Regions from separate parts of the Sodalis sp. RH16 genome, predicted to be linked through region 3. Evidence: predicted binding sites of a transcription regulator. Region 3 holds the regulator's gene; each other region holds the start of a gene.
The links. The regulator LexA, encoded in region 3, represses DNA repair genes until DNA is damaged. The targets are predictions, from matches to a motif close to TNCTGTATGTACATACAGNA.
Positions count from the first base shown of each region.

Region 1: umuD (translesion error-prone DNA polymerase V autoproteolytic subunit) is a predicted target of LexA. The motif match lies at 2,024-2,043, and genes of this name have one in related genera.
Region 2: ACL2XJ_RS18870 (YebG family protein) is a predicted target of LexA. The motif match lies at 1,505-1,524, and genes of this name have one in related genera.
Region 4: ACL2XJ_RS16020 (DNA translocase FtsK 4TM domain-containing protein) is a predicted target of LexA. The motif match lies at 1,569-1,588, and genes of this name have one in related genera.

Region 1 covers NZ_CP178737.1:5,118,377-5,121,504, forward strand. Annotated here, with positions in the region: gene ACL2XJ_RS23330 (SOS response-associated peptidase family protein) at 1-312, shown strand, start outside; gene umuC (translesion error-prone DNA polymerase V subunit UmuC) at 315-1,583, opposite strand; gene umuD (translesion error-prone DNA polymerase V autoproteolytic subunit) at 1,585-2,004, opposite strand; gene ACL2XJ_RS23345 (hypothetical protein) at 2,291-2,791, shown strand; gene ACL2XJ_RS23350 (helix-turn-helix domain-containing protein) at 2,877-3,128, opposite strand, start outside.
Region 2 covers NZ_CP178737.1:4,113,686-4,116,813, reverse strand. Annotated here, with positions in the region: gene ACL2XJ_RS18875 (alpha-2-macroglobulin family protein) at 1-439, opposite strand, end outside; gene ACL2XJ_RS18870 (YebG family protein) at 1,142-1,492, opposite strand; gene katG (catalase/peroxidase HPI) at 1,700-3,128, opposite strand, start outside.
Region 3 covers NZ_CP178737.1:1,377,800-1,380,927, forward strand. Annotated here, with positions in the region: gene zur (zinc uptake transcriptional repressor Zur) at 72-581, shown strand; gene ACL2XJ_RS06285 (CsbD family protein) at 728-937, opposite strand; gene lexA (transcriptional repressor LexA) at 1,457-2,065, opposite strand; gene ACL2XJ_RS06295 (diacylglycerol kinase) at 2,189-2,557, opposite strand; gene plsB (glycerol-3-phosphate 1-O-acyltransferase PlsB) at 2,683-3,128, shown strand, end outside.
Region 4 covers NZ_CP178737.1:3,474,013-3,477,140, forward strand. Annotated here, with positions in the region: gene trxB (thioredoxin-disulfide reductase) at 1-496, opposite strand, end outside; gene lrp (leucine-responsive transcriptional regulator Lrp) at 1,034-1,528, shown strand; gene ACL2XJ_RS16020 (DNA translocase FtsK 4TM domain-containing protein) at 1,651-3,128, shown strand, end outside.

The DNA.
Region 1 (3,128 bases), 2.4 Mb from region 3:
TACTTTGCTGCTATCAGCCGATTTCATCCCGACGCCCTGGACGCTCCGGAGGATGATGGATTTGTTATCGTTACGGCGGCCAGCGATAAGGGTCTGGTTGATATTCACGACCGGCGGCCCTTGGTAATGACGCGATCTGCTTCACTCGAATGGATGTCGCCGGAGACCACGCCGGAACGCGCCGAGGAGCTGGCGCACGACAGTGCCATTTCAGCTGATGAGTTTGCGTTTCACCCTGTCGGCCGGTCTGTCGGAAACATTCATAACGACAACCCTGAAATCATTAAGCGCATCGAGAACCCGGTTGTGTAGCGTTATTTTGCTTTCACGATCGGCAAATCCGCATACCGCGTCGTATACGCCGGCGAGAGAAGCGCCCGTTTCATCTGCCAAGCTTGCTGGATGCCCTGCCCTGCAAACCATATCTTGCCTTTACCCGAGTGGTTTATCTCGTCTAGAACCCGCATCAGCGCTTCGCTATTTACACGCGGCTGATGTTCATCGAATAGCGCCAACTGTGCGACGCCGGCGCTGTAGAAATCGCCCAGCATCACGCCCGCTTTCTGATAACGCATGCCCGGCATAAATATTCTATCCAGGCACTCCATGGCCACTCTGACAATGTCCCGTGTATCGTTACTGGGTATTGTGAGTCCTCCCGTCGCCTGGTTGCCATAATACGGTTCATCCAAATCAAAGGGGCTAGTTTTGATGAAGACTGAAATTTTTTTGCAATATTGCCGCTCGCCACGGAGTTTCTCTGCCGCCCGTTCCGCATATGCGCAAATAGCCTCCCGGACGCTCTGATAGTCCGTGGCGCGATATCCGAACGAACGTGAACTGACGATCTCCTGTTTCGTCGGCGCGAATTCCTCCATCGCGATGCATGACTCGCCGGACAGCTCTCTAACGGTACGCTCAAGCACCACGCTGAAATGTTTTCGGATGAATGGCGGGTGACTGTCAGCCAGTTGGAGCGCGGTAATGATACCCATGGCGTTGAGCTTCTTCGATATCCGGCGGCCCACACCCCAGACGTCTTCAACCGGCACCAGGGCCATCAGCTTACGCTGGCGCAGCGGCGAAGACAGATCCACCACACCGCCGGTTTTGCTCCACTGCTTGGCAGCATGGTTGGCAAGCTTGGCAAGGGTTTTGGTCGGGGCGATGCCGACACCGACTGTCAGTTTAGTGCGCTGCTTTACCCGCTCTCGGACATCACGACCAAACTGCTCCAGGCTCATGCAATTACTAACGCCGGTCAGGTTCATGAATGCTTCATCAATACTGTAAATTTCCACCGATGGTGCCATTTCTTCTAGCGTGGTCATGACCCGGTTGGACATATCGGCATACAGGGCATAGTTGCTGGAAAACACATTTACGCGGTGTTTCCGGACGATATCCTTGATCTCGAAAAATGGGTTTCCCGTTTTAAACCCGAGCTTTTTGGCTTCGGCCGATCGCGCTATTACGCATCCATCGTTGTTGCTCAGAACGATAACAGGCCGCCCGCGCAAATCTGGACGAAATACCGTCTCGCAGGAGGCGTAAAAGCTGTTCACGTCCGCCAGGGCAAACATATCAAGGTGCAGCGTGAATAATGAACGTCACGACGCCGAAAATTTCGACAGTGTCGTCAACACGAATCGGGATAGCTTGGTAAGCGGGGTTCATGGGCATTAAGCGCGGTATTGGGTTGAGCTGCAACTGCTTTACCGTAAACTCGCCATCGATTGCAGCGATAACGATCTGCCCGTGGCGAGCGGTGATCGCGCTATCCACAACCAACATGTCGCCTTCGTTGATGAAGCCCTCAATCATCGAGTCGCCAGTAACACGGACAAAATACGTTGCAGCAGGATGATTTATGCATAACTGATTCAAATCAATACGATTTTCGACGTAGTCCTGTGCAGGGCTGGGAAAGCCAGCGGGCACGCGCGACGCGAAGAGTGGGAGCGGAATAACTTCGGCAAGCTCAGCAGCAGGTATAAATCTCATAGCCAATTACTCAAAATGACACTGTTGTTTCATACAGTATAAGCAGGCTAACGAGGAATTGTGAAGTAGCGAGGCGGGAGAAAATCGCAGGTCTTTGACATAAAGGATAATTTAGTTATTTGAAATAACATTACATCGTTAGTTTTATTATCATTCTTAATATTGTCAACAGTTGATTTTCAATAAATAACTTTTAAACCGAGGACTGTCTTTATATAATTTAATTTCTTCTCAAGAGAAGAGCAAAAAAATTACTTCATTAATAAATTTGTTTAAAAGGACTTTTATGACTAAATCAAAATTAGCCTGTTTATTATCTCTTTTCGTTATGTTCGCAACGCCAGCGATATATGCGAATCAAACGGAAAACATAACTAAAGGAGCTAGTTCAAATGATTTTCTTCTTAAAAACAAAAAGACAGATGATGAAATAAGAAAAATTATTCTGAAGGATTACTTAACGTATCACGTAACAAAACGTGGACCTTGTCCGTGTCCTGATATGAGAGCAAAGGGTGATTCGAGGTGTGGGGCTCGCAGCGCCTGGAGTAGAAAAGAAAATAAAGATGTGCTGTGTTATAACACTGATGTAACTAAAGACATGATAGCTGACTGGAGAGAACATCAAGAGCAGAAAATATCAAAAGAACCAAATACAGAAATCAGCACGGTCCTCACCAAAGAGGAAATTGAGAAAGAGAAAAAAGTTGATGATTTTATTGAAAGTTTCTCGGGAAAATATGACACGAAACAAGACATTAAACAGGAAGAGATAAAATATAATTAAAATAATTATATTTATAGATGTTTTTTTGCCCGCCCAGAGCGGGCTTTTTAAAAATTAGTTATTTACTATCGAAAAAAAATATTTTTTAATCCTGATATCGGCTTTTTCTGATTAGCACCTTTCTATCAATTAGATTTTTGTGAGCATCGTAATATCGGCTTGGCCATATTTCACATGGGTGGACTTCAAGTTCTTTTGCTATTATATACTCTCCTTTTGGCCAAGGACGAACTAATGTATTTGCCAATGTGCTAGAACTGAGGCCCGCTTTACGTGATACGGCTGCCAGAGTAGTCCCTTGTTTACGTAATGATGCGATGATGTCGGCGTGATGCCA
Region 2 (3,128 bases), 2.7 Mb from region 3:
CGTCTGTCAGTGGTGCGGCGGAGTAGTTGAAAGTAAAAACGACCCGCTGCGGCGCAGCCTTTTGCGCCGTGTAATTCACCGTTTCAGGGTTGCTGACGCGTATGCTGGTATTTTGGTACACCATCGGCGCCGGCACTATCGGCTGCGGCCGGTTTTGCCACCAATGCCAGCCGTAAACGGCCGAGCCAGCGGCGCAAACCAAGACCAATACCGTTATGCCGATGGCTTTCGGATGCCGGTCCATCCCTTGGTCGGCATGCTGACAGCCGCGCCTGAGCCAGCCGGACATCGCCACCCACCAGGCCGGCGCGCGCCAGTCGATATTACCGACAATCGGCTTGAGAACGCGGCACAGCAGCGCCAGGATAACGGAAAGCGCCCAAATGCCGCATTTTATCAGGGTAAAGGGCAAGCGTAGCAAGAATCTGAGTAAATCCATTAGTAGAGGTATCCCTAATCCCTTTAAGGGATATTTGTTCAACTTAATAAAAAAGCAAAATGAAGTAATACGCTAAGAAGTAATGTTATTTAGAAAAATTATTATAGCAGTGAGCAATTGTGACATCGTCATTTTACCTATACTGAAACTGAATCGCCATAGGCTCCGACGATTTTTAATCGCGCCACCGTTATACATAAACACCCAGTTGTTATATTTAACATTTGATAATCGCGACAGGCATATAAAAACAATTATAACATCCCGCGAGAACGTTCCTTGGCTAAGACCCTGATTTCCTGGCTAAAGCCCTGTATCGACGACGCAACATCATCAATGGCAGAGGTTGAAGAATATCATTATTAAGACGCGGGCACACCGCGGCTGACAATTATTTAAATATGATGCCAGTCACACAATAGCTAAAACATCATGATTCCACTATCCGTTTTTATTACCGGAAATAACACGCGCCCACCCTGTGGCGGGCCGAGGTCATAGCGCTCGCTTACCACCTGAAAATATTTGGCATGGGAATATGATAGGCATCGTTATCAGCGAGTATAAAGCGGGGATCTTGCCGGCTGAGCCGGACTGGCTATGCGTGTGTTCTTGCAAGAATGTGCTGCTTTTCATGCATCAACGCCGCCAGGGGTTATCACTAACGGCGCTGTTCAGTACTTGTGTAACTATCGAAGGGAATCAGGCTGCTTTCACCGCTCTGATTTTTTTTGTGCCGGCATCAGCATCAGCATCAGCATCGGCATCGGCATCCATGCTTTCCGGTTCATCTGAAGGAGCCTGAGCGCCGGCGGCTTCCGGCAATTTGCTGGTACGCAGGATATGCTGAACATTATCTTTATGCTCGGCCAGATAGAGACCCAGATTTTCAGCCTGCGTTTCATCCAGCTGCATCCCGCTGTTCAACAGCCAATCGCTGAACGCTTCAGCCATATCAAGCATCTTGTCGTAGGCCTCAGCTTCTTTCTTACTGGCAAATGTCATTTTCTCTTCACCCTTTCTGACGACCACATATTTTATTTCAATAGCCATAACCGCCTCCAATACTGTAATTATAAACAGTATATCAGCAAATGCCGCTCATCGTCCACTACACATTTAACGGCCGGCTCAGACTACTGACAATTATACCCGCCGCCAAGAAGGCGGGACATATTGCCAACAAGCTCAGCCCGCCTCAGTTCCCTGACGCGGGCTGTTTGCGTGGTGATTTCAGTCTTTGCAACCGGTCAATACCGCTTAGATGTCGAATCGATCCAGATTCATCACTTTCGTCCAGGCCGCGACAAAGTCCTTAACTAACTTTTCTTTGGCGTCGCTGCTGGCGTAAACCTCCGCGCAAGCGCGCAATACGGCATTCGAACCAAATACCAGGTCGGCACGGGTTGCGGTAAATTTGACCTCTCCGCTGAGGCGATCGCGTCCTTCGAAGCGTTCTCCGGAGGAGTCCGTTGCTTTCCATTCAGTGCGCATATCGAGCAGGTTTACGAAGAAGTCAGTGTTAAGCTCGCCCACGTTGTGCGTGAAAACACCTTGCCGGCTGCCATCGTAGTTTGCTCCAAGCACCCGCAGTCCACCGATAAGCACCGTTAATTCCGGCACGGTCAGAGTAAGCTGCTGAGCCTTGTCGATGAGGAGATCTTCAGTGGATGTACCGTCGGCAACACCGCGATAGTTACGGAAACCATCCGCTTTTGGTTTGAGGAATTCAAACGATTCAATATCGGTCTGATCCTGGCTAGCATCCACGCGACCGGCGGTGAAAGGCACTTCAATCTCAACGTTGACCGCTTTCGCTGCCTGTTCAACACCCACCACGCCGGCCAGAACGATCACATCCGCCAGAGACGCTTTCTGGAATGATTGTTGTATCGATTCCAAAGTGGGGAGTACGCGGGCGGCGATGGCGTTTACACTCCATTCTCTTTGCGGCAGCAGCGCCAGCCGTGCGCCGTTTGCGCCGCCCCGCTTGTCTCCGCCGCGAAAGGTAGAAGCCGAAGCCCACGCCACCGAGGTCAGTTCACCGACGGTAAGGCCGGAAGCAGCGATTTTTTCTTTCAGCAGTTCGATATCGGCGGCCGTCGGCTGATACACCGGGGCCGGCAGAGGGTCTTGCCAGATTAAGTCTTCTTTTGGCACTTCCGGACCGATATATCGCGCTTTTGGCCCCATGTCCCTGTGGGTCAATTTGTACCACGCCCGCGCGAAAGCTTCATTGAAGGACTGCGGATCGCCATGGAAACGACGGGATATCTTTTCAAACTCCGGATCGAAACGAAGCGTCAGATCGGTGACCAGCATGGTAGGTTTACGCTTCTTCGCCGCATCGAACGGGTCGGGAATACTCTCCGGCGCATCTTTGGCCTCAAACTGGATAGCGCCGGCGGGACTGCGTGTCTGTACCCATTCAAATTTGAAGAGATTTTCGAAGAAGTTATGGCTCCACTGCGTTGGCGTCTGGGACCAGGCCACTTCCAGGCCGGAAGTGATGGCATCAGCCCCGGCGCCGGTTCCATAACTGCTTGCCCAGCCCAGGCCTTGCGCTTCAATAGGCGCGGTTTCAGGGTCGACACCGACATGAGTGGCGGGACCTGCGCCATGGGTTTTGCCCAGCGTATGGCCACCGGCGATTAACGCAACAATCTCTTCATCGTTCATCCCCATATTG
Region 3 (3,128 bases):
TACATCCCTAGATTCGGTATTTTATCGTCATCATGATAAGATGATGGATAGATAAGCTACGGGGGTTCCCTATGAAAAGCATGACTAGTTCGCAATTGCTCAGTCAAGCTGAACAATTGTGTGAACAACGGAATGTACGCCTGACGCCGCAGCGGCTCGAAGTATTGCGCCTGATGACGCAGCAGGAGGGGGCAATTAGCGCCTACGATCTGCTTGATCTGTTAAGGGCCTCAGAACCCCAGGCTAAACCGCCGACTATATATCGCGCACTGGATTTTCTCATGGAGCAGGGATTTATACATCGCGTCGAGTCAACCAACAGCTTTGTCTTGTGCCATCATTTTGAAGAGCCTAGCCATACCTCGGCTTTTTTTATCTGCGATCGCTGCGGCCAGGTCACGGAGCAATCCACCGAGGGGATTGAGGAGATTCTACAACGCATGGCCCGGTCAGCGGGTTTTGCCATGCGGCATAACGTGGTGGAAGCCCATGGTTTTTGCCTCAAGTGTTCCGAAGTGCAATCCTGCGATCGGCTGCATAATTGCGGACACGACCATAGCATTGGGATCAAAAAGAGGTAATAGTTAAACAGGTAGGCATTAAAATTTTTAGTAGATTAGTTTAAGGATGTGATTAGGCAGGTGGTACATCCTTGTACCTTTGGGTAGGAACATTAATCTGATTATTCCGGGTAACCAACGTAATAGCGGGCTACCACGTTACATCGCTACCAGCGATATTTATTCTGGGTTTCCCAGTTCGAAACTTCCTTTTCTGCTGCTTCTTTGCCGTAACCATAACGTTCTTGAATTTTACCGATTAACTGGTCACGCTTCCCTTCAACAACGGTCAAATCATCATCGGTGAGTTTGCCCCATTGTTCTTTCATTTTACCCTTGAATTGCTTCCAGTTGCCGCTTGCTTGGTCAGTATTCATTGTAAAACTCCTTCGCTATCGTTTGGTGAGGAATTTTAATCATTAACCTTTTGCAGCGGTTAATGAATAATCGGATTCGTTAAAGAAAACGTCTGACATCGTTAATCTATAAGCTAACCCTATGAGATTAAGTATAGCAGTGCGTTTGGCGAAAGGTTTATTTGGCAGAGGATTTGACGTCATATGGACGGTAATTCCCGCGTTTTTTACCATAAGGCGATATAAAACAGCAGGTAGCGGAGGAAATTAGAGTGACGATAAATGTAACAAAATATGTATAAACTTCACTTGTGCTTTGACGCGGATAGCTGGCGGGAACAGCGATTAATGACGGCAAGTATTGAAGAAAGCGAGGCAAGAAAAGATGCAAAAAGGTTATTGAACGGAACAAAACGACGCGCCACAGCTCCCCCAATAAATCTGCGGCCGCCGAAGCTGATAAAGGACGCCGAAAACCAAACCGGGGGAGAATACGCTACCTAGAGTCACCAACAGATCAAAGCGGGTCCAGACAAAGGCTCAGATCCAATTGCCGTTGCGAATGACACCTACCGCCAATCCTTCGATAGTGAGCTCCTGCTGGCGTAAATCCACCACGATGGGGGAGAAATCACTGTTTTCAGGTAACAGCTCAACGATATTGCCTTGTCTTCTCAGGCGTTTTACCGTCACTTCATCGTTAATCCGCGCGACAATCACCTGGCCATTACGGGCATCCTGCGTTTTGTGCACCGCCAGCAAATCACCATCCATGATGCCGATGTCTTTCATTGACATGCCGCTGACGCGCAGCAAAAAGTCCGCATGGGGTTTGAACAAATCAGGATCGACTTTGTAATGGCTTTCGATATGCTGCTCCGCCAGCAATGGCTCGCCCGCCGCCACGCGGCCAATCAGAGGCAAACCGCTTTCTTCCTCAATGAGTAAACGGATCCCGCGGGAAGCGCCGGAGACAATCTCAATCGCCCCTTTTCGCGCCAGCGCCTTAAGGTGCTCCTCGGCGGCATTGGGTGAGCGAAACCCCAGCTGTTGGGCGATCTCCGCGCGTGTCGGCGGCATGCCGGTTTGCGATATATGATCGCGGATAAGGTCAAAAACCTCTTGTTGTCTGGCGGTTAACGCTTTCATTCCGTCCCCTGTTTGTTTATACAGTCTTCATGTGAGTATATACAGGTCGAGCCCAATTGAAAACCTCATGTGTGGCAAAACGTAATAAAAACGGCTGAATTTAACAACGGTTAAAAGAAGCCATCATCGAAATAGTCGCCACAGCAAGGTTATCCAGACCCAGGCCGCCAATATGATGGCCAGCGCAACCGCAGCCGACCCGAGATCCTTTGCCCGTCCCGAGAGGGGGTGCAGCTCTGGCCCGATGCGGTCCACCACCGCTTCTATGGCGCTGTTTATCGTTTCCATCACCAATACCAGCCACACCGAGCCAATCAATAAAATACGCGAAATAGCGTCGGATTCGAGATAATATGCAAGTACGATGGCAAGGATGGCTATTACCGCTTCCTGCCGAAAAGCCGCTTCATGACGCCAGGCCGCTGATAATCCTTTTAATGAATATCCCATGGCGTTATAGATACGTTTAAGTCCACTGATTTGGTTTGCCATACATTTGCGCGCTTGAGGAAAATTGCGCCCATATTACCGGTTCTTTGCGTTCTCATCACCACAGATCTGTTGCGCAGTTTCTGGTATTCTTGTGCCGCAATGCTAACAAGAGGCTTCACACAGATATGTCAGGTTGGCGTAACATTTATTATGCGTTATTGGATTTGCCAATAAAATTGCTGGTGAGAAGTAAGGTAATCCCCGCGAATCCACGGGAAGAAACCGGTCTGGATCCCATGCGGGCCATGATGTACGTGTTACCTTATAATTCCAAAGCGGATTTGCTTACCCTGCGCGGGCAGTGCTTAAAGCTCCAACTGCCGGATCCGCTGATTCCCCTGGAAATTGACGGGGTAACGCTGCCGCGTTATGTCTTTATTAACGATGGTCCGCGGGTTTTCTCCTACTTCACCGAGAAGCCGGAATCCGTCAAGTTATTCCACAATTACCTGGACTTACACCGTAACAATCCCCAGCTCGATGTACAAATGGTGCCGGTTTCCGTGATGTTCGGACGCGCCCCGGGCCGTGAAGCACAGCCCAACCAACCGGCTCCGCAGCTGCGGCTGCT
Region 4 (3,128 bases), 2.1 Mb from region 3:
ACAGATACAGCGCCTCCTCCACCGCGGTATTCCCGCCGCCCACCACCGCCACTTTCTGGTTGCGATAGAAAAAGCCGTCGCAGGTGGCGCAGGCCGACACGCCTTTGCCCTTGAACGCCTCTTCAGAGGGCAGGCCCAGATAGCGCGCGGAGGCGCCGGTGGCGATAATCAACGCGTCGCAGGTATAAACGCCGTTATCGCCCGTCAGGCGAAACGGCCGCTCTTTAAGTTCCACCTGGCTGATATGGTCGAAGATGATTTCGGTGTTGAATTTGGCTGCGTGGGCGTACATGCGTTCCATCAGCAAGGGACCGGTCAGGCCTTCCGGATCCCCCGGCCAGTTTTCCACCTCGGTGGTGGTGGTCAATTGGCCGCCTTGCTCCATACCGGTGATAAGAACTGGGTTGAGGTTGGCCCGCGCGGCATAAACCGCAGCGGTATAACCCGCCGGGCCCGATCCCAGGATAAGTAATTTACTGTGTTTCACCGTTGACATGGTTTCCTCATTTTAGCCGCACTGATTTAGCTATCCGATTGTAAGAAAATTACCAGATTAAGAAAAGAATGCAAAAAGCCATTAGCGATTATTATCATTGTTATGTCCTATCTCTACGGCGTTTTAATGCTCCATCAGGGCATGATCGGGTAAATAAAGCTTTTTTACCCCCTGCCAAGGGCCCTACACCCGATTTTATCGGCATGTTGTTCTGATTTTTGTTGTTTTACTTTGACAATCCGCTGTGCTTTTGCGAAAACATCAGGTAAGAAGAAATTATTCGGTTGGTGTCGATTCGGTTAATCGCCATTCGGATGGTCGGCGGAGCCGCCGATAGGCCGCATGTTCAGCCGGTAAATTTCTTCCAGGCAGAATTCTCTTCTGCCGCTGTCGCGGTTTGGACAGACAGCGTGCGCGGCAGTGGAAATGGCAGACCTTAGAATAAAACAAACAGCAGGTCTTTAAAGCAAACCCTGAAACATTGAAGTCGGCAGGGGTATGGCAAGTGCAGGGAAGGAATGAAGAGAGACAATAATAATGGTAGACAATAAAAAACGCCCGGGAAAAGATCTCGATCGTATCGACCGCAACATCCTTAACGAACTGCAAAAGGATGGACGGATCTCGAACGTCGAACTTTCGAAACGGGTAGGACTATCACCGACCCCTTGTCTGGAACGGGTGCGTCGTCTCGAGCGTCAGGGTTTCATTCAGGGTTATACCGCTTTGCTTAATCCGCATTATCTGGATGCGTCTTTACTGGTTTTCGTTGAGATAACCCTTAATCGGGGCGCGCCCGATGTGTTTGAGCAATTCAATACCGCTGTACAAAAGCTGGAAGAAATTCAGGAATGCCATCTGGTGTCAGGGGATTTTGACTACCTGCTGAAAACGCGGGTGCCGGATATGTCGGCGTATCGCAAGCTGCTGGGTGAAACATTGCTGCGGTTGCCGGGGGTTAACGATACCCGGACCTATGTGGTGATGGAAGAAGTGAAACAAAGCAACAGATTGGTCATCAAAACGCGTTAAGAAACACCACAGGTGCAAAAGACTGCTTTTAAGGTTACACTCCTGTGGATTCATACAGTCTCGGCGCCGGCCAGCACGTCGGCGCTGTTGTTATACCGGTTGAGAAACCTGGAGAGCCTTTCTTGAGCCAGGAATATACAGAAGATAAAGACGTTACGTTAAAAAAAATGAGCAGCGGCCGCAGGTTACTCGAGGCCGTCCTCATAGTCATGGCTATTTTTGCCCTCTATTTGATGATTTCCCTGGTCAGCTTCGATCCGTCCGATCCCAGTTGGTCGCAAACGGCCTGGCATGGGCCTATCCATAATCTGGGGGGCGGCGTTGGGGCGTGGTTTGCCGATACGCTGTTTTTCACCTTCGGCGTGCTGGCATACGCGCTGCCGCCGATTATGCTGATCTTCTGCTGGAACTCTTTCCGTCAGCGGGAGGTGCAGGACTATGTGGATTATTTTGCCTTGGCGCTGCGCCTTATCGGCACCCTGGCGCTGATACTGACCTCCTGCGGCCTGGCCGCGCTCAATGTGGACGATCTCTATTATTTCGCTTCCGGCGGGGTGATTGGCAGCCTGCTGGACAACGCCATGTCACCCTGGTTCAACGGTATCGGCGCCACGCTGACGCTGCTATGCGTCTGGGCCGCGGGGTTGACCTTGTTCACCGGCTGGTCCTGGCTGACGATCGCTGAAAAAATCGGCGGCGTGCTGCTGGGCAGCCTGACTTTTATGTCTAATCGTTCCCGCCGCGAGGAAGAGTATTACGATGAGGACTATGAGGACGAGGATGAGGATGAGGCGGGGGATAATCCCGCTACGGCATCGAGCAACCGGCCTGCGGAGGGTGAGGACGGCAGCGATCCGCTGTTCTCCCCGCGCGCCGTGACGGATGCCGGCAGCGCGGCGGCGACGGTCATGCCGGCCGCCGGTGCGGATATCGCTGCGCCGGCGGCCGGTGCGCAAGCCGGGCCGGCGAACGCCGCGCTTGCGGCCCCTGATGTCTCTTTCGCCGCCGCACCGCTGGCGGGGCAGGCCGCTATTGCGCCGGGCGACCGGACGAGCGCCGCGCTTCAGACACCGGAGGCTATTGCTCCCGCCGCGCCGTCAACCGCAGCCCCCGTGACGGCGGCGCAAGAGGCCGTACCGCAATACCGCTTTGAGCTTCCGGGCGGCCAGTCCGTTCCTCCCGCAGCGCAAAGTGACTTCGCCGATGACGACGACGGTCCCCGGATGGGCAACTGGCTGGCCGCCAGCCAGGATAGCGCCCATACCCCCTATGATTTCAGCGTGGGGCAGCAAAGCAGCGGACAATTGCCTGGCGAGGGCGCCGTGCCGGTGGATCACAGCGCCGCCTCGCTGACCTTTATGCCCGCCTTCAGCGCCATCAGCGATGGCAACCCGCAGGTCAAGCAAGGCATCGGCCCCGAGCTGCCGCGCCCGAACCCGGTGCGGATCCCGACGCGGCGCGAACTGGCGTCATACGGCATCAAATTACCGTCGCAGCGGGCCGCGGACCACACCCATGGCCTGGCGCAAAGCGACGCGGCCAAATCCCATCCGGCGCTATCCGACGATGAACAGGCCCACCAGCAGGTGGAACTGCACCA